One region of the Nonomuraea sp. NPDC049152 genome, then DNA from elsewhere that is predicted to be linked to it. Evidence: predicted binding sites of a transcription regulator. Region 1 holds the regulator's gene; the other holds the start of a gene.

The links. Region 1 encodes HrcA, which represses chaperone genes, less so after heat shock. Its sites were predicted from a motif close to TTGGCACTCTCNNNNNGAGAGTGCCAA; they were not measured.
Region 2: groL (chaperonin GroEL) is a predicted target of HrcA. The motif match lies at 7,764-7,790, and genes of this name have one in related genera.

What each region holds. Positions count from the first base shown of each region.
Region 1 is NZ_JBEZDO010000021.1:35,258-48,190, forward strand. Features, by position in the region: gene lepA (translation elongation factor 4) at 1-1,014, shown strand, start outside; gene AB0B45_RS32390 (hypothetical protein) at 1,153-1,461, shown strand; gene AB0B45_RS32395 (glycoside hydrolase family 18 protein) at 1,809-3,056, opposite strand; gene hemW (radical SAM family heme chaperone HemW) at 3,180-4,400, shown strand; gene AB0B45_RS32405 (DUF4870 domain-containing protein) at 4,602-5,270, opposite strand; gene AB0B45_RS32410 (DUF3097 domain-containing protein) at 5,267-6,076, opposite strand; gene AB0B45_RS32415 (hypothetical protein) at 6,063-6,677, opposite strand; gene hrcA (heat-inducible transcriptional repressor HrcA) at 6,819-7,823, shown strand; gene dnaJ (molecular chaperone DnaJ) at 7,835-8,971, shown strand; gene AB0B45_RS32430 (16S rRNA (uracil(1498)-N(3))-methyltransferase) at 9,099-9,830, shown strand; gene AB0B45_RS32435 (hypothetical protein) at 9,833-10,450, opposite strand; gene AB0B45_RS32440 (SigE family RNA polymerase sigma factor) at 10,447-10,926, opposite strand; gene AB0B45_RS32445 (histidine triad nucleotide-binding protein) at 11,227-11,571, shown strand; gene AB0B45_RS32450 (PhoH family protein) at 11,662-12,696, shown strand; gene ybeY (rRNA maturation RNase YbeY) at 12,737-12,933, shown strand, end outside.
Region 2 is NZ_JBEZDO010000007.1:294,366-303,978, reverse strand. Features, by position in the region: gene AB0B45_RS16370 (SAM-dependent chlorinase/fluorinase) at 1-240, opposite strand, end outside; gene AB0B45_RS16365 (DUF3263 domain-containing protein) at 335-634, shown strand; gene otsB (trehalose-phosphatase) at 660-1,457, shown strand; gene AB0B45_RS16355 (hypothetical protein) at 1,468-2,004, shown strand; gene AB0B45_RS16350 (hypothetical protein) at 1,982-3,127, opposite strand; gene AB0B45_RS16345 (trehalose-6-phosphate synthase) at 3,114-4,541, opposite strand; gene AB0B45_RS16340 (RNA polymerase sigma factor) at 4,565-5,125, shown strand; SAM riboswitch class I at 5,185-5,324, shown strand; gene thrC (threonine synthase) at 5,338-6,570, shown strand; gene AB0B45_RS16330 (MoaD/ThiS family protein) at 6,588-6,863, shown strand; gene AB0B45_RS16325 (cold-shock protein) at 7,255-7,455, shown strand; gene groL (chaperonin GroEL) at 7,899-9,527, shown strand.

The DNA.
Region 1 (12,933 bases):
TCGCGGGTCGGTGACACCATCACCTCCGCGGTCAAGCCCGCCGGTGAGATGCTGGCCGGCTACGACCACCCCAAGCCGATGGTCTTCTCCGGGCTCTACCCGATCGACGGAGACGAGTACCCCGAGCTCCGCGAGGCTCTCGACAAGCTGCAGCTCAACGACGCCGCGCTGGTCTACGAGCCGGAGACCTCCGCCGCGCTGGGCTTCGGGTTCCGCGTCGGCTTCCTCGGCCTGCTCCACATGGAGATCGTCCGCGAGCGTCTGGAGCGCGAGTTCGGCCTGTCGCTGATCTCCACCGCGCCGAACGTGGTCTACCGCGTCGTCATGGAGGACGGCAAGGAGCTCACGGTCACCAACCCGTCGGAGTTCCCGACCGGCGGCAAGATCGCGCAGGTCTTCGAGCCGGTCACCAAGTCGACGATCCTGGCCCCGTCCGAGTTCATCGGCGCGATCATGGAGATCTGCCAGGGGCGGCGCGGCCAGTTGCTCGGCATGGACTACCTGTCGGAGGACCGCGTCGAGATCCGCTACACACTGCCGATGGGCGAGATCATCTTCGACTTCTTCGACCAGCTCAAGTCGCGCACCCGCGGCTACGCCTCGCTCGACTACGAGCCCGCGGGCGAGCAGGAGGCCGACCTGGTCAAGGTCGACATCCTGCTGCAGGGTGAGCCCGTCGACGCCTTCAGTGCGATCGTGCACAAGGACAAGGCGTACGGCTACGGCGTCGACATGGCCAAGAAGCTGCGCGAGCTGATCCCCAGGCAGCAGTTCGAGGTGCCGATCCAGGCGGCCATCGGCGCGCGCGTCATCGCCCGAGAGAACATCAGGGCGATCAGGAAGGACGTCCTCGCCAAGTGCTACGGCGGCGACATCTCGCGTAAGCGCAAGCTGCTGGAGAAGCAGAAGGAAGGCAAGAAGCGCATGAAGATGGTGGGCAGGGTCGAGGTGCCCCAGGAGGCCTTCGTCGCCGCGCTGTCCACCGAGTCCAGCGTGGACAAGGCCAAGAAGTAGCCACAAGCGAAAGGCCCGGTGCTCGACGCCCGGCCCTTTCCAGACGGCGGTCTGGACGTCATGGTGGCCTTCTGAATTTGTCGGTGCGGTGCCGTAGCTTCTCCACTGATCGAACACGTGTCCGACAATGGAGGTGGCATGGACGGCGACAACGCCGAGTCCGAGCGGTTCGTCAAGGCCGCCATGCTGGGCGTGGCGGTGGCCGAGGAGACCCGGCGGCTGCTGCGGCTGCACTTCACGCCGAGCGAGGTGGGCACCGACGGGAGGGTGCACGTGGAGGTGCCTTACCCCGACTCGGCGGTGGTGGAGGCGGTGCTCGATGTGGCGGCGGAGTGTTTCGGGGAGAAAGGGGCCTCGGTCGAGGAGATGCGGCGGGCCGCGCTTGACAGCTTGTTACAACTGGCCGAGTTCGACGAGGAGTCGCTGCTGAACCGGCCAGCCTGCTGACGCTCGGTCAGGGGACCAGTCCGTGCCGGAAGGCGTGGGCGACGGCTTGCGCGCGGGTGGTGACCTGGATCTTGGCGAACAGGTTGTTGATGTGAGTCTTTTATGCGGGTTTGCGGGCGATGTCCCGCGATGATCTCGGCGGCGGAGACAGGCACGCGCGCCTCCGTGCGCGTCGGCCGGCGGTCACCGTCGTTGGTGGTCCAGGTCGACGGCGGAGGTGACGGCAGGCCCGGCACGAGGACGCAGGCCCGGCGCCAGGACGCGGGGACGGCGCGAACCCCTTGCGCCGTCCCCGCGAGTCATGGTCCCCGCCTGCCGCTCAGCATGCTCGCGGCAGGCGGGGAAGGTCAGCGGAGGATCTGGTAGAGAGCCGAGGTGAGCGAGGCCCTGGCGTCGTCCTGGTCGATGGACCACATCATCGAACCGCCCAGCCCCTTCAGCCTGATGTAGGTCGCCTTCTGCGCCAGCACCGCCGGATCGTCGTACGACCAGAACTCGTTCCCGTCGTACAGCCACACCGTGCCGGTCCGCAGGTCGCGGAAGCGCTTGCCAGGCTTGCCCACCAGGTCCTTGTAGTCCTCGGTGCCGGCCGCCCACTTGCCGGGCGCGGGCCCTGTCGCGGGCTTGTACAGGCCGTCGCCGCCGGCGGTGACCCCGGTCCAGCCCTGGCCGTAGGCGGGGACGCCGACCACGATCTTCCTGGCGGGAGCGCCGCGCGACAGGTAGTCGCGGACGGTCTGGTCGACGCTGTAGCGCACCGGGTTCGGGTCGCGGCGGTCGGTGAGGAGGTTGCCGTTGTGCCCGGTCTGCGCCTCCCATGAGCCGCGCAGGTCGTACCCCTGGACGGTGGCGAAGTCGAGCAGCTTGAACACCTTGCGCACCTCGAACCCGGCGTCGATCTTCGTCGCCGCGGCAGGGAGGAAGGCGGTGAGCTCGGCGGAGCGGGAGTGCGCGTTCATCCGCGACCTGAGCTCGGCCAGGAAGAGCGTGAAGTTCCGCTTGTCCTCCGGCCTGATCACGTTGCCCGGCGAGCCCTCGGAGCCCGGCCACTCCCAGTCGAGGTCGAGGCCGTCGAACACGCCCGCGCCGGCGCCCGCCTCGAGTCCAGGCAGGTTGCCCTTGAGCCACATGTCGACGCAGGAGGTGGCGAGCTTGGCGCGCGCTTCGGGGGTGAGGACGGCGTCGGAGAAGGAGCGGGAGCCCGTCCAGCCGCCGAGGGAGAGCAGGACACGCAGCCCGGGGTGCTTGGCCTTGAGCTTGCGCAGCTGGTTGAGGTTGCCGTTGAGCGCCTGGCCTGGGGCGTCGGCGACGCCGTCCACGCTCTGCTCGGCGGGCACGGGGCGCTGCCAGTCGGCCCACGGGTCGGCGGAGACGCAGGTGCCGTCGGCGCCCACGAAGCCGAAGGCGTAGTTGACGTGGGTCAGCTTGGCGGCCGCGCCGCTGGCGTCCATGTCCTTGACGTGGAAGTTCCTGCCGTAGACGCCCCATTGGATGAAGTAGGCGACTCGCTTGAACCCGCCGTGGGCCTCGGCGGGCAGCGCCACTGCCGTCAGACCCAGGACTAAGCAGGACAGGACGATGAGGGCTCTCTTCACGGGCGTCTCCAGTGGCGCACTTATAGGAAACTTTCCTTAAAGTTGACCCGGATCGTAGGCCCGCCCGATCGGCTCGTCAATGGGGGGGACAAGGTGGTCCGCGACGCACGGCAGACTGGAAGCGTGCCATCCACCCTTCCCGACGGCGATCCCGCGCCCGCGTCGGGCGAACTGCCCGCGAGCGCGCTGAACGGCCTGGGCGAGCGCCCCTTCGGCTTCTACGTTCACGTGCCCTTCTGCGTGACCCGCTGCGGCTACTGCGACTTCAACACCTACACCGCCGCCGAGCTGGGCCCTGGCGCCTCCCACCGCGACTACGCCGACACCGCCATCGAGGAGGTACGGCTGGCCCGCCGCGTCCTCGGCGACGCAGGGCTGCCCGTCGAGACCGTGTTCTTCGGCGGGGGCACGCCCACGCTGCTCCCCGCGACCGACCTGGCCAGGATCCTGCGCGCGATCGACGAGGAGTTCGGCCTGGCCGAGGGTGCCGAGGTGACGACCGAGGCCAACCCCGAGTCGGTCGACCCCGCCTACCTGGAGAAGCTGCGCGAGGGCGACTTCAATCGCGTCAGCTTCGGAATGCAGAGCGCCAGGGAACACGTGCTGAAGGTCCTCGACAGGCACCACACCCCCGGGAGGGCGGCGCAGGCCGTACAGGAAGCGAAGAAGGCCGGGTTCGACCACGTCAACCTGGACCTGATCTACAGCACCCCCGGAGAGAGCGACGACGACTGGCGGGCGTCGCTGCGGGCGGCGATCGAGGCCGAGCCCGACCACGTCTCCGCCTACTCGCTGATCGTCGAGGACGGCACCAGGCTGGCGGCCAGGATCAGGCGCGGCGAGCTGCCGATGCCCGACGACGACGTGGCGGCCGACCGCTACCTCATCGCCGATGAGATGCTGTCGCAGGCGGGCTTCGAGTGGTACGAGGTGTCGAACTGGGCCACCTCCGACGCGGGCAGGTGCCGGCACAACCTGCTCTACTGGACCGGCGGCGACTGGTGGGCGGTCGGGCCGGGGGCACACAGCCACGTCGGCGGCACCCGCTGGTGGAATGTCAAGCATCCGGCCGCCTACGCGCAGCGCCTGGCGGCGGGCGCCTCGCCCGCGCACGCACGCGAGGTGCTCGCCGCCGACGACCGCGAGGTGGAGCGGCTGATGCTGGAGCTGAGGCTGGTCTCCGGCTATCCGCTGGCCGACGTGGCGGGCGACGCGCGCACCGTCGTGGCCAGGGCGCTGGGTGACGGGCTGCTGGAGACCGAGCCGTTCAAGGCGGGGCGCATGGTCCTCACCCTGCGCGGGCGGTTGCTGGCCGACGCTCTGATCCGTGACCTGACCATTTGACGCGCTCCCCGCGGTGTTCGGCCTCGCCGTCGCCGCGGAACGTGGAGAGTGGGGCGCGAGCTGGTTCGCCGCCGGCAAGGGACCCGCGTGGCCCGGACGAGGGCGAGCGCGAGGTGATCAGAGCCGGGTCCCGTTACCGCGTGGCGGCGCGCTCGGCGAACACGCCCGGCTCCGCCAGCGGCAACTGCGGGTTCAGGGCCGTCAGCTGACGAAGTTGATGTTGACGGGGTAGCGGTGGTTCTCGCCCCTGTTCGCCGCCATGGCCGCGATGATCTCGAAGGCGAGCGCCGCGATCCACAGCACGAACATCAGCACGAAGCCGATCAGCACGAACGCCAGCACGGTGCAGACGATGTAGCCGATGAACACCGTGATCTGGAAGTTGAGCGCCTGCGCGGACTGGTCGCGGACGTAGGGGGACTCGTCACGCTTGACCAAGTACAGGATCAGCGGGCCGACGAAGCCGGTGAGGATGCCGAGCAGGTGGGCCAGCATCGCCATGTTGGTGTCGTCGCTGCCCGGCCTGGGGCCGTACTGGCCTGGCGTGTACGGCGGGCGCTGGTAGCCGGGAGGACCGTAGCCAGGCTGCGGACCGTAACCCTGCGGGGGCGGGTAGCCCTGCGGAGGCGGGTAGCCCTGAGGAGGTCCATAGCCCTGAGGAGGGCCGTAACCTCCTGAGGAGGGTGGGCCATAACCGCCGGACGGCTGGCCGTAACCCCCTGAGGGCTGGTTGTGGCCCCCAGAGGGCGGCTGGCCCCCGGGCGGCGGGCCGTAGCCCGGTGGTTGCTGCGGGCCCGAGCCCGGCAGGTCGGAACGCTCGACGCGCCTGGTGGCGTCACCATCGGGCGGTTGCGGGAAGTTCTCGCTCATCCTGTCTCCGTCACGAAGTCGATCAGCTCTTCGACCCTGCCGAGCAGCGAAGGCTCGAGGTCGGCATATGTGGACACCGCACCGAGGATCCTGCGCCACGCGTCGGCGGGTTCGAGCCCCCAGCCCAGCGCGGCGATCACGCCCTCCTTCCACGGCAGCCCGCGCGGCACCTGCGGCCACGCGGGAATGCGCAGCACGGAGGGCTTGACCGCCTGCCAGATGTCGACGAAGGGGTGCCCGACGACCAGCACGTGCGGCGAGGTCACCTGAGCGGCGATACGGCTCTCCTTCGAGCCGGGAACCAGATGGTCGACCAGCACGCCGAGCTTGCGCTCAGGCCCTGGACCGAACTCGGACACGATCGAGGGCAGGTCGTCCACGCCCTCCAGGTACTCCACCACTACGCCCTCGACGCGCAGGTCGTGGCCCCAGATCTTCTCCACGAGCGCCGCGTCGTGCACGCCCTCGACGTAGATGCGGCTCTCCCTGGCCACCCGCGCGCGCAGGCCCTCGACGGCGACCGAACCCGAGGCGCTGCGACGCGGACCCGTGGCGGCGGGAGCGGCCGGCCGTACCAGTGTCACGGGCCTGCCGTCCAGCAGGAAGGCGGCGGGCGCCAGCGGGAACAGGCGCCGCTTGCCGAAGCGGTCCTCGAGCGTGACGGCCTCCTTGTCGCAGGCCACCACCGCGCCGCAGAACCCGCTGTCGGCGTCCTCGACGACCAGGTCGCGTTCGGCCGGCACGGTCGGGATCTTCCCCTTACCCGGGCGCCGCCAGTTTCCCGCAAGCACGTCACGCTCGTACATGGGGGGACCGTAGCAAATCGCCGTTCCTGCGCGCGTTGCTCCTGCGCACGAGGATCGCGATCGTCATGATGATCGCGAACAGGATGCCCGCGCCCGGCACGGCCAGCAGCACGACGACGCTGCCGGCGATCTCGGCTGTCGCCGCGGTGACCTGGCGGCCGACGCCGAACAGCGCGTGGGCGTCCTCCTCGATGTCGCAGTAGACCTCGTACTCGCCCTTCTCCGGCACGTCGATCAGCTGGATGAGCTTCCACTCGTTGACGGTCTGCCTGCCGTTCGGCTCTGCCAGGTCGCCGCCGTGGATCTCGCACGAGTAGTGGACGGGCCGCCGGCTCGACAGGAAGAGCCCCGGCTGGTCGGCCGGGTCGATCGGCACCGTGACCGGTTCGCCGGGGGCGAAGGGCCTGGCGGGAACCAGCTCCTGCAGGGTGGAACGCATGCCCGAGGCGAACCCGACGACACCGCTGACCGCCGTCAGTAACGCCAGCACCCAGACCACCGCGATCCACCAGGCACGCGGCCTGATCTGCCTCGGGTCAGGAGGTGGAGCGTAGGCGCCGTACCTCGGGTCCTGCCGGTACGGCGGTCGAACGTCGGTCATGCCCACTATTGTCGACCTGCGGCTTGCAGTCGGCTTGACTCGGTGTGTTATCGCACCTTGTGGGTGAGAGCCGTACACTTGGCACTCGGGAACACAGAGTGCTAGACCTGTCGTTTCCTTCACAGGCAGGGAGGTGAGCACGTGCTCGATGATCGGAAGCTTGCGGTGCTCCGCGCCATTGTCGAGGACTACGTGTCCACCAACGAACCGGTGGGCTCCAAGGCGCTGGCCGAGCGCCACAATCTCAACGTCTCTCCGGCCACGGTCAGGAACGACATGGCCGCGCTGGAGGAGCAGGGCTACATCGCCCAGCCCCACACCAGCGCGGGACGGGTGCCGACGGACAAGGGCTACCGGCTCTTCGTCGACAAGCTCTCGCAGATCAAACCGCTGTCGAGCGCTGAGCGCAGGGCGATCGAGACGTTCCTCGCCGGTGCGGTCGACCTCGACGACGTGGTCACCCGCACGGTCAGATTGCTGGCGCAGCTGACCAGGCAGGTCGCGGTGGTGCAGTACCCGGCGCTCTCGCAGTCGACGGTCCGTCACCTGGAGCTGGTGCCGCTGACCGACAGGCGGGTGATGTTCGTGCTGATCACGAACACCGGCAGGGTCGAGCAGCGGGTCATCGAGCTGCCGGAGACGATCGAGGAGTCGAGGATCGCGCATCTGCGCGCGGTGCTCAACGCCTGCCTCGACGGCTGCGGGCTCAACCAGGTGCCCGACCAGATCTCCGACCTTCCTGAACGGCTGCCCGTCGAGGACCGGCCGGCCGCGGCGACGATCCTGTCGGTGCTGCTGGAGACCCTCGTCGAGCGGCACGACGAGAAGATCGTCTTCGCCGGCGCGGCCAATCTGGCGGGCGCCGACTTCACCACGGGCCTGCGCGACGTGCTCGAGGCGCTGGAGGAGCAGGTCGTGCTGATGCGCCTGCTCGGCGAGACCTCCGACATGCCGACCACGCTCACCGTCAGGATCGGCTCGGAAAACCCCTACACAGGACTGCGTGGCACCTCCCTCGTCGCCACAGGGTACGGTTCGGGGGCCCGCCTCGGCGTGCTCGGTCCCACCCGGATGGACTACCCCGTGACGATGGGCGCTGTGCGCGCGGTGGCACGCTACGTCAGCCAGATCCTGGCTGCTTCATAAGAGGTCGATAAGTGGCAAACGACTACTACGGCACCCTCGGGGTCCGCCGTGACGCCAGTCAGGACGAGATCAAGAAGGCATATCGTCGCCTGGCTCGCGAGCTGCACCCCGACGTGAACCCCGATCCTGCGACGCAGGAGCGCTTCAAGGAGATCACGCAGGCCTACGAGGTCCTGTCCGATCCCAACAAGCGGCAGATGTACGACCTGGGTGCCGACCCCTTCGCGGGGGCGGGCGCGGGCGCCGGAGCCGGCGGATTCGGCGCGGGCTTCCCCTTCAGCGACATCATGGACGCCTTCTTCGGCTCGGCCGGCGGGGCTCGAGGCCCCCGCTCGCGCGCCAGGAGGGGGCGCAACGCCACGATCAGGGTCGAGCTCGACCTGCGTGAGTCGGCGTTCGGCACCACCAGGGAGCTCAACGTCGACACCGCGGTGCTGTGCGAGGTGTGCTCGGGTTCGGGCGCCGCTCCTGGCACGCATCCCGACACCTGTGACATGTGCCAGGGGCGCGGTGAGATCTCCCAGGTCACCAGGTCCTTCCTGGGCCAGGTCATGACCTCGAGGCCGTGCCCGCAGTGCGGCGGGTTCGGCTCGATCATCAGGCACCCCTGCCAGGAGTGCTCGGGCGACGGCAGGGTCCGCACCCGCCGTACGATCAAGGTCCGCATCCCCGCGGGCGTCGAGGACGGCACCCACATCCAGCTCGCCGGCGAGGGCGAGGTCGGCCCCGGCGGCGGCCCTCCTGGAGACCTGTTCCTGGAGATCGTCGAGAAGCCGCACGAGATCTTCGAGCGGCGCGGCGACGACCTCCACTGCACGGTCCAGATCCCGATGACCGCGGCGGCCCTCGGCACGTCGCTGACCGTCCAGACGCTCGACGGCGCGGAGGAGATCGACGTCCGGCCGGGCACACAGTCCGGGCAGGTCATCACGATGTACGGCAGGGGCGTCCAGCGTCTCAACGAGACCGGCCGCGGCGACCTGCTGATCCACGTCAACGTGGAGACGCCCACCCGCCTCGACCAGTCGCAGGAGGACCTGCTGCGCGAGCTGTCCAAGCTGCGCGGCGAGGAGCGCCCGCCGGGCAAGTTCGCCCCCGGCCAGCAAGGGTTCTTCTCCAGGCTGAGAGATGCCTTCAACGGCCGTTAGATCATCTTCTGCTACGGCAGGCCGGCTCGGCCCCACCGCGGTCACGTGGCCGGGGCCCGTCCATCACGCTGCGCCAGCGGGACTCCGGCCGGCCGCCGTCACGTCGCCCGCCTAGGGGGAGGCTGCTGTGACCGTGCCCGTGTTCCTCGCCGACGCCTCGGACTTCGGCCGTGCGGAGTTCGTCCTCGGCGGCGCCGAGGGGCGACACGCCGCGGCCGTGCGGCGCATCCGTCAAGGAGAGCGGGTCGACCTGACCGACGGGGCCGGGTCGGTCGCCGAGTGTGTGGCCGTTGAGGTGCTCAAGGACTCGTTGCGGGTGCAGGTGCTGCGCCGCTTCGAGGTGCCCGCGCCCTCGCCGCGCCTCGTCGTGGTGCAGGGGCTGCCCAAGGGCGACAGGGGCGAGCTGGCCGTCGAGATGATGACCGAGGCGGGCGTGGACGTGATCGTCCCGTGGTCGGCCTCGCGCAGCGTCACGCAGTGGAAGGGCGACAGGGCGGCCAAGTCCCTGGCGAAGTGGCAGGCGACGGCCAGGGAGGCGGGCAAGCAGGCCCGCAGGTTCCACGCCGCCACGGTCACACCCCAGCACTCGACGGCGCAGGTGGCCGAGCTGCTCGCGGACGCGGCGCTGGCGCTGGTGCTGCACGAGGAGGCCGAGGAGGGGCTGGCGACGGTCGAGCTGCCCGCGACGGGCGACATCGTCCTCGTGGTGGGGCCCGAGGGCGGGATCGCGCGGGACGAGCTCGACAGGTTCACGGCGGCGAAGGCCGTACCCACGTTGCTGGGGCCGACGGTGCTGCGGACCTCGACGGCCGGGGTCGCGGCGGCCGCGGTCGTGCAGGCGCGCACGGGACGCTGGTAGCCCTAGGGGCTGGACAGCGGACTGGCGATCTCGCTCGGCGTGGGCGCGGGGTCCTCAGGCGGGCACTGGTCGACGCCGCAGTCGGGATTGTCGGGGTTCTCCACCGTCTCCGACGGGGTGGCCGACGGTGAGGGCGACGGGGTGCCGTCGGCGCACTCCTGCGGCGGCTGCGAGCTGCCCTTCGCGCACGGGGTCGGGGTGGGCGTCGGCGTCGGTGCCTTCTTGCTCGGCGCGTGCGTCTCCGACGTCTCGGTGGGCGGCACGCTGGTCACGGGAGGCGGCGGCACGGCGGGCTGGCTCCGCTTCGTCGGCGGCAGCTTGGAAGGCGGGCGGGTGGTCGAGGAGATGTCAGGCGGCAGTTCGGTGATGTTGTCGACGGGGACCGCGGGGACGATCACCATGTTGCGGAGGTCGGGGACGACCATCACGATCGTCCCTGCCACGAGGACCGCGCCCGCCGCCGCGGCGCCCGCCCGCAACCAGAAGAGTCCCCGTAGCCCGCGCCTTTCGATGCGGGCGCGGATGATCTCCAAACCCTCGGGAGACGGCACGACCGCGTCCGCCTCCGCGCGCAGCACCCGGCGCAGGATCTCGCCGTGCTCGTCGGGCGGCAGGGTCATGACATCTTCTCCAGAACGGAACGCAGGGCGGCCATGCCACGAGCCGTGTGGCTCTTGACGGCACCCTTGCTGATGCCCATGGCATGGGCGATCTCGGCCTCGGACAGGTCACCGTAATAACGAAGAACGAGCGCCTCTCTCTGTCGCGCAGGCAGGGCCCGCAGCGCCTCGATGACCGCCGAGCGCTCAAGCTCGCCGATCGCGCCGTTCTCGGCGCTCGGGGCGTCGGGCAGACCCTTGGGAGCATACTTTTCGACGACCGCGCGGTGACGCAGCACGGAACGGGACCGGTTGACGACAGACTGACGTAGGTAGGCGAGTGCTTTGTCGGGGTCGCGAAGCCTGCGCCAGGCGCCATGGATGGCGACAAACGCGTCCTGCACGACTTCCTCCGCGGTTGCTATGTCGCGTACCAGCAACACAGCGAGACGCACCAATGACCGAAAGTGTGCACTGTAGAGCGCAGTCACGGCCATGTCGGCATCCCACCCGACCGGCACCGCCCCTAACGACCTGTCGGCCAGAAGGGTTTCGGTGGTCACATCAGTGGGACGCTCAGCCTTCCCGGAGGGTTTACGCTCCTGCGGTTCCTTAGGGGGCATGACCCAGTCGTGTCCTCGCCAGGTGGTCTCGCCCGACCCTGAATCGTCTTAGTTTCCGGTGGATTGTCGCACAGACACCCTAACCGCGGGGATCTTTGTACGCACGGTATGACGGATTACCGATTGGCAACAGCGGGTCACCTCCTTTCTCTTGAGTGACGATAGGGTTCCGGCGTGACCGACTGTCTCTTCTGCAAGATCGTGGCCAAGGAGATTCCTGCCGAGATCGTTTACGAGACCGACAGGACGCTGGCCTTTCGCGACATCAATCCGCAGGCGCCCACGCACGTCCTGGTGATCCCGAAGGCTCACCACGCCAACGCGGCCGCGCTGGCCGAGGCCGACGACGGCCTGGCCGACGACGTGCTCAAGGCCACCCATGCCGTGGCCGTGCAGGAGGGCGTGGCCGAAAGCGGCTACCGCGTGGTCTTCAATACGGGAGCCGGCGCGGGCCAGACCGTTTTCCATGTGCACGCGCACGTTCTCGGCGGTCGTGGGCTCAACTGGCCGCCCGGCTGATATTGACGCGAACCAGGTGGGGGTGCCCGGCTACCATGAAGTGAGAACACCCGACCGAGACCGGGAGGCATCAGGCCGGCAGGCCTGCCCATGTCCGAACTAAACGAATCCCGCAGAACGGCACCACCCTCGCGCACTCAGGCAAAGGTGCTGATTCCGGACGAATACCCGATGGTCAGCCTCCTTGGCTCTCGCGACGAGTTGCTGCGCGTCATCGAGGGCGCTTTCCGCGCCGACATCCACGTCCGTGGCAACGAGATCACCGTCACCGGCAGCCCCGACGAGAGCGGCGCGGTCGTGCGCCTGTTCGAGGAGTTGGTGGAGGTGCTGCGCAGCGGCGGCGACCTGACCGCCGACGCCGTCGAGCGCAGCATCGCCATGCTGAAGATGACCTCCGAACGCCCCGCTGAGGTGTTGTCGCTCGACATCCTCTCCTCGCGCGGGCGCACCATCCGGCCCAAGACCGTCAACCAGAAGCGCTACGTCGACGCGATCGACAAGTACACGGTCGTGTTCGGCATCGGCCCCGCCGGCACCGGCAAGACCTATCTCGCCATGGCGAAGGCCGTACGCGCGCTTCAGGAGAAGAAGGTCAACCGGATCATCCTGACCAGGCCCGCCGTGGAGGCGGGGGAGCGGCTCGGCTTCCTGCCGGGCACGCTCTACGAGAAGATCGACCCCTACCTGCGCCCGCTGTACGACGCGCTGCACGACATGCTCGACCCCGAGTCCATCCCCAAGCTGATGGCCGCGGGGACGATCGAGGTCGCGCCGCTGGCGTACATGCGCGGTCGCACGCTCAACGACGCCTTCATCATCCTCGACGAGGCACAGAACTCCTCGGCCGAGCAGATGAAGATGTTCCTGACGCGTCTGGGCTTCAACTCCAAGATCGTCGTGACCGGTGACGTCACCCAGGTCGACCTGCCCAGCGGCACGGTCAGCGGCCTGCGCGTGGTGCAGGAGATCCTCGACGGCATCCCCGACATCCACTTCGCGCGGCTGACCAGCTCCGACGTGGTGCGTCACAAGCTGGTCAGCGACATCGTCGACGCCTACGGGCGCTACGACGCGCTCCAGGAGCCGAAGCAGATCCACCAGCAGCGGCGGGGGAAGCGGCCATGAGCGACTTCGGGGGCTTCACTCGCGTGATCGAGGTGATCGCATGAGTATCGAGGTCAACAACGAGTCCGGGGTCGAGGTCGACGAACAGGGGTTCGCCGCCCTCGCCGGGCACGTGCTGCAGGAGATGGGCATCAACCCCCTGGCCGAGCTGTCGATCCTGGTGGTCGAGGAGGGGCCCATGGCAGACCTGCACGAGAAGTGGATGGGCGAGCCAGGCCCCACCGACGTGCTGTCCTT
Region 2 (9,613 bases), on a different contig from region 1:
GACCGCGCGGCGCGCGCCGCCGGCGCACGGATCGACGATCCCGATGTGGATGCCCGCGGGGAGGTAGGGGATGGTCTGGGCGAGGATCGCCGCACCCCTGCGGACGTCACCCGAAGGCACGAGGTGGCACACGTCGATCACGCGGACCTGCGGAGCGATCCCCGCGATCACTCCGTGACAGGCGGCCACATACCCGTCTTCGAGTCCGTAGTCGGTGAGAAGCGTGATGACTGGGCTCACACTTCGTGACTGTACGTCTCCGCAACCGCCGTGAACAGCCGCACTCCGCACATTACGATGGGCCACGGGCCGCGCCGACCAAGGAGGAGAGACCATGGACACTGCACCGGTCAGCGGTGACAGTGCTGCCCAGGAACCACCACGACCCCTGTCCGAGCGCGACCTGAAGATCCTCGCCTTCGAGCGCCAATGGTGGCGTCACGCGGGCGCCAAGGAGCACGCGATCCGCGACGCCTTCGGGTTCTCCGCCACCCGCTACTACCAATTGCTGGGCGATCTCATCGACAGGCCGGAGGCGATGGAGCACGACCCGATGCTGGTCAAGCGCTTGCGAAGGCTGAGGGCGGCCCGCCAGAGGGAGCGCGCGGCCCGCAGGCTGGGAATGCGCCCCTGACTGCCTGGGTACGGCCAGCCGCGTGATGAGCATTCCAGGAATCCAAGCCATTGTGCGCGATCCGGGCGGCGCGGTGATCGGGCTCGACTTCGACGGCACGCTCGCGCCGATCGTGCCCGACCCCCATGACGCCAGGATCCATCCCGCCGCCTCTGCCGTCCTGGCCGAACTGGGCAGCAGGGTCAAGGCGGTGGTCATCGTGACGGGCAGGCCTGCCGCCACCGCCATCGAGTACGGCCAAGGGCTGGAGAAGGTCCCTGGATTGGTCGTGCTCGGTCACTACGGGTTCGAGCGCTGGGAGGGCGGCAGGGTGAGCGCCCCGCCGCCGCCTCCCGGCGTCATGCGGGCGAAGGCCGAACTGCCCAGGCTCGTCGAGGGCATCGAGGGCGTGACGATCGAGGACAAGCAACGGGCGGTGGCCGTCCACACCAGGCGCGCCCCCGACCCGGCGAAGGCACTGGAGCTGCTGCGCGATCCGCTCGAGAAGCTGGCGGCGGCGCACTCCCTCGTCGTCGAGCCTGGCCGGATGGTGCTGGAGTTGCGACCTCCCGGCATGGACAAGGGGCACGCGCTCGACCTGTTCCTGGCCGAGCGGGCGGCGCGTTCGGTGCTGTTCGCGGGCGACGACCTGGGAGATCTGGCCGCCTTCGACGCGGTGCGGGCCTCGGGCCTGCCTGGGGTGACCGTGTGCAGCGGCTCGGCCGAGGTCACCGAGCTCGCCGAGCGCGCCGACCTGGTCGTCGACGGGCCCGAGGGCATCATCGCGCTGCTCGCCGATCTGGCGGCAGCCATCCGCGATTCATCTGCAACCGGGGCAGACTAGCTTCGCGCTCATGTTGATGACATTGGCCGTGACGGCCTCGCTCGTCCTGACCGGAGCCCACGCCGACACGCAGGCGCTGTCCTTCAGAGGAACAACGATCAAGGTGCCCGCCGCGTGGAAGGTCAAGAAGTCCGAGTTCGGCGCCGTCCACGTGATCACCGGACCGTGCGGCAAGCGGGCCACCGAGTGCCAGGGGTTCTGGCTGCTGGGCCCGCAGAGCATCAGGTACGCCTCGGAGGGCAACCCGTTCAGGGTCGACCAGCCCTACCACCCGAGCAGCGGCGTGATGGAGTGCGTCCACGACAAGCGCTACTACTCCTCGCCGCTGCCGGAGAAGCCGAGCGTCTCGGGACTCAGGCCGGTCGGCAGCGGGCACAAGGCGTACCACAGGGAGTGGAAGATCACCTGCCACACCCAAGGCTTCAAGCCGACCAAGGTGACCTACCCGCAGCGGATCTGGTACCTGCCGACGTCGAAGATCCTCATCGTGGACCAGTGGTCGACGCCGGGACTCGGGGCCGCGCTCAAGCGGGCTGTCTGGCGCTGAGCACACCGCCCGCGGCCAGGCCCGCCAGCACGGGCACCATGAGGAACGCGGTGTGCGTGCCGTAGCCGTCGGCGAGGGCGCCGAGGGCGAACGGGCCCACGCCCATGGCGAGCCCGGCCCAGACCGGGGAGGCGGCCGAGGCCAGGTCGGGGCGGTCGCCTGAGGCGGCGATCACCCCGGCCATTGCCAGCGGGAAGTGCATGGAGGCGCCGAGGCCGCTGATCACCAGACCCGTGTAGGCCACGAGCGGCTCGGTGCCGAGCCAGAACAGCAGCCAGCCGGCCCCTGTCACCGCCAGTGCGCTCACCAGAAGCGCCGCGGGCGGCAGCAGCAGCGCCAGCCGGGCGCCGACGAACCTGCCGACGGCGAGGCCGCCGATGAAGGCCGTCAGCCCCGTGGCCGCGGTCGCCGTGCTCAGTCCTGTACGGCCTGCCAGCAGCTCCGCGCCGAACAGGTTGAAGCTGAACTCGATCGCCACGCAGCAGAACAGCACCGCGCAGGCGGCGTGGAAGCGCCAGCCGGGCCGCCCCGTGACCCTGGCGGAGCGCTCCTGCGCCCCTGCGAGCCTGATTCCGCCCATGGTGAGCGCCAGCAGCGCGGACAGCACAGGGGTGAGGAGCAGCGCGGCCCGCCAGCCGAACGCCGACTGGGCGGCCAGGCTGACCAGGAAGGTGGCAGCCATGCCCACGACGACGGCGATCGCGTTCGCCTCGCTGATGGCGGCCGGGCCGGCGGATCCGTGGTGGTCGCTCAGCGCGGCCATCGCGGTGTAGAGCATGACCGAGCCGAAGCCGCCCGCGATCGCGAAACCGGTGAGGGTGGCGGGTAGGACGGGGAGCAGCATGACGATGACGATGCCGACGTTGATGCCCGCCAGGCCGATCCAGACGGCGGCGCGCCTGCCGTACCTGCGGGTGAGGAACGGGATCGCGAGGCCCGCCGCGATGGTGGCTGCGGCCATGGCGGTTCCGTGCAGGGCGCCGACCGCGGCCGAGACGCCGAGGTCTGCGCGGAGCAGGGGGAGCGCGGCGCTGAGGCCGTAGATGAAGGTCGCGAAGACAGCGAGTTGGAGGTAGACGAGCCAGGTGATTCTGTCTCTGGTCAGCCGGTCAGAGGCTGGCAAGTTGCTCGCCGAGCCATCGTCGCGGAGGCAGGGCGGTGGCGGCGGCCTTGAGCCTCGCGCATCGCCGTACCCGCTCCTCCTCCGCCATCTCCAGCCCCGCGCGCAGGGCCTCGGCCGTCTCGCCGACGTCGAAGGGGTTGATCACGAGAGCGTCGGCGCCCAGCTCGGCCGCCGCGCCCGCCTCGCGCGAGAGCACGAGTGCGCAGCGCGGGGACAGGATCGGGCCCTCCTTGGCGACCAGGTTCATGCCGTCGCGGATGGGGTTGACCAGCAGCACGTCGGCCAGGCGGTAGGCGGCGAGAGAGCGCGGGTAGTCGTCGTTGACGTTGAGGATCAGCGGATCCCAGTCCTCGGTGGCGTACTCGTCTTCGATCTCTTTGGCACAGCGTTGCACGGCGGCAGTGTATTCGCGGTATTCGGGCAGGTCGTGGCGGGATGGGTAGGCGAAGGCGAGATGCACCACCCGGCCGTGCCACTCGGGATGGGCGGCGAGGAACTCCCTGTAGGCCAGCAGGCCGCGGACGATGTTCTTCGACAGCTCGGTGCGGTCGATGCGCACGATCAGCCTGCGGTCGCCGACCTGCTCGCGCAGCGCGGCCATGTTCGACTCGACGTCGGGCTCGCAGGCGCGCTTCCACAGCGAATCGCCGTCGACGCCGAGGCCGTGCACGCCGATGCGGGTGGTGCGGCCCTCGTGGCTGACCGACCTGTCGACGACCTTGGCGCCCAGCAGGCTCTGGCAGCAGTCCATGAACGCGTTGGCCCACCGCTCGGTCAGGAACCCCGCGTGGTCGGCGCCCAGGATGCCTTCGAGCACCTCGCGCGCGACCTCGTCGGGCAGCAGCGAGAAGTACTCGGGCGGTGCCCAGGGCGTGTGGCTGAAGTGGCTGATCCGCAGGTCGGGGCGCTCGGCCCGGAGCATCGCAGGGGTGAGCGTCAGGTGGTAGTCCTGCACCATCACCTTGGCGCCGTGGCTGGCCTCCTCGGCCAGCGCCAGCGCGAAGGCGCCGTTGTAGTCGCGGTAGGACTCCCACTCCTTGGTGAACCTTGTGCCGAAATAGGGGGCGTTAGGCGTGTCGTACAGCAGGTGGTTGACGAACCAGAGGGTCGAGTTGGCCACCGCGTTGTACGCGCGGTGGAAGGTCGCAGGCGGGATGTCCAGCATGCGCAACTTGCCGGTGTCATAGCCCGCCTGGTCGAGCCGACCACCGGGGGCCAGCCGTACGGCGCTGCGGTCGCCGTCGGACAGCGCGGCGCACACCCAGAGCACGCCCTCGTCCCTGACCACTCCCGAGAGCCCGGAAACCAGGCCCCCGCCGCCGCGTTTCATGGTCAGGTCGCCGTCGTCGGACACGGTGAAGGAGACAGGGCCACGGTTCGAAGCCACAAGAACGCTGTTCACAACATCCACCATGACCCCGAACATAGGATCTCGCTATGGCCCTAGATGAGCTAACCGAGGAACTGGCCCGCTCCGCCGCGGGCGGCGATCACCGCGCGCTTGGCGAGCTCCTGAAGCGGATCGAGCCCGACGTACTGCGCCACTGCGCCCGTATCCTGCCATATCACCAGGACGCCGAGGAGGCGTGCCAGGACACTTTGCTCGCGGTCGCCCGCAACATCGCCCGTTTCGAGGGCAGGGCGAGGTTCAGCACGTGGCTGCACATCGTGACGGCCAACTGCGCGCGCACCACCTACAGGTCGTTGAAGCGCAGGGCCGCCGAGCAGACCTCGGAGGAGTTGCCCGTGCAGAAGCCCGACGTGCGCAGGGTGAGCGTCATCGCGGGGTCACGGCTCGACCTGCTCGAGGCCATGGAGGCGCTGGAGGCCGACAAGCCCGACCTGGCCCAGGCGCTGGTGCTGCGCGACATCGTCCAGCTCGACTACAACGAGGTGGCCGAGCAACTGGGCATCCCGCTCGGCACCGCCAAGTCGCGGATCCACCAGGCGCGCAAGTACGTTCAGGCCGCGCTCGGTGATACTTATCGTCTCAGCTAGTGAGACGACAGGTCGTGTCACGAGCACGGCCGGGTATGGTGATGCCCATAACTTCATATTGCTCATCCAGAGGGGTGGAGGGACCGGCCCTGCGAAGCCCCGGCAACCCTCCCGGACTGAACTCGTGAAGTGACGAGGCCGGCCGGGACAGGTGCCAATTCCGGTCTGTGGCCAGGGTGGTCGCAGACGAAGATGAGGGAAGGCCTCGCTTCATGTCGCTTGACTTCGGTCCTGCTGTCGCTCTGTCCTGCCGCGAGTGCGGCGCGCGCTACGACCTCGGCCCCAGCTTCGCGTGTCTGGAGTGTTTCGGGCCGCTCGAGGTGGCCTACTCCTTCGGGTCCGTGTCCCGCGCCGACATCGAGGCAGGACCCGCCAACATCTGGCGTTACCGCTCGCTGCTGCCGGTGCCCGTCGACGTGGCGAGCAAGCAGAACATGAACCCTGGCTGGACGAAGCTCGTCAAGGCCGACAATCTGGGCAAGGCGCTCGGCATTCGCGACCTCCACGTGAAGGACGACTCGGGCAACCCCACCCACTCCTTCAAGGACCGCGTGGTCGCCATCGCCGTCGAGGCGGCGCGCAACTTCGGCTTCCACACGCTGTCGTGCTCGTCCACCGGCAACCTGGCCGGCGCGGTGACCGCGGCCGCGGCCCGCGCGGGACTCGACGCCTGCGTGTTCATCCCGGCCGACCTGGAGCAGGCCAAGATCGCCATGGCGCGGGTCTTCGGCGGCAAGCTGGTCGGCATCCAGGGCACCTACGACGAGGTCAACCGCTTCTGCTCCGAGCTCATCGGCGACCCGCTGGGCGACAAGTGGGGCTTCGTCAACGTCAACCTGCGGCCCTACTACGCCGAGGGCTCCAAGACGCTGGCCTACGAGATCGCCGAGCAGCTCGGCTGGAAGCTGCCGGACCAGATCGTCATTCCGGTGGCCTCGGGGTCACAGCTCACGAAGATCGACAAGGGCTTCAAGGAGCTGATCGCGCTCGGGCTGGTCGAGGACGCCCCCTACAAGATCTTCGGCGCGCAGGCGCTCGGCTGCTCGCCGGTCTCCACGGCCTTCAAGGCAGGGCACGACGTGGTGCAGCCGGTCAAGCCCGACACCATCGCCAAGTCGCTGGCCATCGGCAACCCCGCCGACGGGCCCTACGTGCTCGACATCGCCCGCCGTACGGGTGGGGCGGTCGAGGACGTGACGGACGCCGAGGTGGTGTCCGCGATCAAGCTGCTGGCGTCCACGGAGGGCGTCTTCGCCGAGACCGCGGGCGGGGTGACCGTCGGCGTGCTGAAGAAGCTCGTCGACACGGGTCAGCTCGACCCCTCGCTGACCACCGTGGTGCTCAACACCGGTGACGGGCTCAAGACGCTCGACGCGATCGCGGACGACGCCACACCCACGGCCGTGATCAGGCCGTCCCTTGACGCGTTCCGCGCGGCTGTCTGAAAGGAAAGGTAGAAGTCATGAGCGTTTCGGTGCGGATTCCCACCATCCTGCGCACGTACACGGGCGGCAGCGCGGAGGTGAGTGGCGAGGGTGCCACGCTTCGCGAGGTGCTGCAGAAGCTCGACGCCGACTACCCGGGTATCGGCGCGCGAATTTTGGATGAATCGGGCAAGCTTCGCCGTTTTGTCAACGTTTATGTCGGGGAAGAGGACGTCCGTTTCGTGGGCGGACTCGACAGCGCCACTCCTGAGGGCGCGCAGATCTCCATCATCCCCGCCGTGGCCGGCGGCTGACCCTTTTCGGTCTTCACGGACGCCCGCGAGGTTTTCTCGCGGGCGTTTTTGTATCTTATGCCCGTTTTTAACGGCGCACCTTCCTGGTCCTGCCTGGCTGGGCGGCATGGGCGTGTGGGCAGGGACTCCTGGGGCGTCCGCGGCTAAAGGCCGCAGCTCGCGTACGGCCGGCCTTTTCGCAAGAAAGTGGAATATTTAACTAACCTTTCCGCGACTACAAGAATGCCTCCGCGAACGCCAAGAAGTAGTTTGGCGATTGACTCTGTTGTTCTACGGCATGCCACAGGTATGGTCGAGGGCGATCGTGCGGCTGATTTCCCCATAAGTCGCGCCGATCGCGGATCTCGCGAGTGAATGGGCGGGGTCCAGAGCCAAGTAAGAGGAGTCGGAAGTGGCGCAGGGCACCGTCAAGTGGTTCAACGCGGACAAGGGCTACGGCTTCATCGCGGTAGACGGTGGTAAGGATGTTTTTGTCCATTACTCAGCGATCATGATGGATGGCTATCGGTCACTCGAACAGGGCCAGCGGGTCGAGTTCGAGATCACCCAGGGCCAGAAGGGTCCCCAGGCGGAATCCGTCAGGACGGTCTGAACCATCAAGAACCGGCAGCTCACACGGAGCGCAGTCCGTGAGGATCTGTCATGTCCTTTTTCGTCGACTCGGCAGGCCTGATCCGCGTGAGCCGATCGGGCCTGCCCGCCGTACTCTGGGGCCGTGGGACGTCGGTCGGACCCGCCCGCGCGGGTGCTGCCTGAGGGCGAGACCGAATCTCCGCGTGATGACGTGGTAGGCGCGGGGCCAACCAGGGAACAGGTCTTGATGATGACCAACATGCTGGGCTGACCTGCGCGGAAAGCCGTCTGGCTTGCACTCGGCAGGGTAGAGTGCTAAACAGTTCGTTGGCACTCTCGTTATGAGAGTGCCAGACACTGGGATCGAGACGATGGGGTCCGCCGAATGGAGTCGGGCCCATGCCGTCGCGGGCGTCGGCTCGGTCCGCTGAAAGCCACCCTGCATCTGGGAGGTCTAGCCTTATGGCAGCCAAGATGATCGCGTTTGACGAGGACGCCCGGCGCGGTCTCGAGCGCGGTATGAACCAGCTCGCCGACGCCGTCAAGGTGACCCTCGGCCCCAAGGGCCGAAACGTCGTGCTGGAGAAGAAGTGGGGCGCTCCCACGATCACCAACGATGGTGTATCCATCGCCAAGGAGATCGAGCTCGAGGACCCGTGGGAGAAGATCGGCGCTGAGCTGGTCAAGGAAGTCGCCAAGAAGACGGACGACGTCGCGGGTGACGGCACCACCACCGCCACCGTGCTCGCCCAGGCGCTGGTTCGTGAGGGCCTTCGCAACGTCGCCGCCGGCGCCAACCCGATGTCCCTGAAGAAGGGCATCGAGGCCGCCGTCGAGCGCGTCAGCGAGGAGCTCTCCAAGCTCGCCAAGGACGTGGAGACCAAGGAGCAGATCGCTTCGACCGCCTCCATCTCCGCCGGTGACGTCGAGATCGGCAACCTCATCGCCGAGGCGATGGACAAGGTTGGCAAGGAAGGCGTCATCACCGTCGAGGAGAGCAACACCTTCGGCCTCGAGCTCGAGCTCACCGAGGGCATGCGCTTCGACAAGGGCTACGTCTCCGGTTACTTCGTGACCGACCCCGAGCGCATGGAGGCGGTCCTCGAGGACCCCTACATCCTCATCGTCAACTCGAAGGTCTCGGCGAACAAGGACCTGCTGCCCCTGCTCGACAAGGTCGTGCAGTCCGGCAAGCCGCTGCTGATCATCGCCGAGGACATCGAGGGCGAGGCCCTGGCCACCCTGGTCGTCAACAAGATCCGCGGCCTGTTCCGCTCCGTGGCCGTCAAGGCCCCGGGCTTCGGTGACCGTCGCAAGGCCATGCTGGGCGACATCGCGACCCTGACCGGCGGTCAGGTCGTCTCCGAGGAGGTCGGCCTCAAGCTCGAGTCCGCCACCCTCGACCTGCTGGGCCGCGCCCGCAAGATCGTCGTCACCAAGGACGAGACCACCATCGTCGACGGTGCCGGTGACGCCGAGCAGATCGCCGGCCGGGTCAACGAGATCCGCGCCGAGATCGAGCGCACCGACTCCGACTACGACCGCGAGAAGCTCCAGGAGCGCCTGGCCAAGCTCGCCGGTGGCGTCGCCGTCATCAAGGCGGGTGCCGCGACCGAGGTCGAGCTCAAGGAGCGCAAGCACCGCATCGAGGACGCCGTTCGCAACGCGAAGGCGGCCGTCGAGGAGGGCATCGTCCCCGGCGGTGGCGTGGCGCTGCTGCAGGCCGGCACCAAGGCGTTCGACAAGCTCGAGCTGTCGGGCGACGAGGCCACCGGTGCGGCGATCGTGCGCAAGGCTCTTGAGGAGCCGCTGAAGCAGATCGCGATCAACGCCGGCCTCGAGGGCGGCGTCGTGGTGGAGAAGGTCCGCAACCTGACCCCAGGTGAGGGCCTCAACGCCGCGACCGGCGAGTACGTCAACATGTTCGAGGCGGGCATTCTCGACCCGGCCAAGGTGACGCGCTCCGCGCTGCAGAACGCCGCCTCCATCGCGGCGCTGTTCCTCACCACCGAGGCTGTCATCGCCGAGAAGCCGGAGAAGAACCCGGCTGCTCCGGCGGGCATGCCCGGCGGCGGGGACATGGACTTCTAAGTCCTGCCCAAGCCAGAAGGGGCGGCACCCGTTCGCGGGCGGCCGTCCCTTTTTGCATGGGAGTAGCTGCATACTGCAGTATGCTG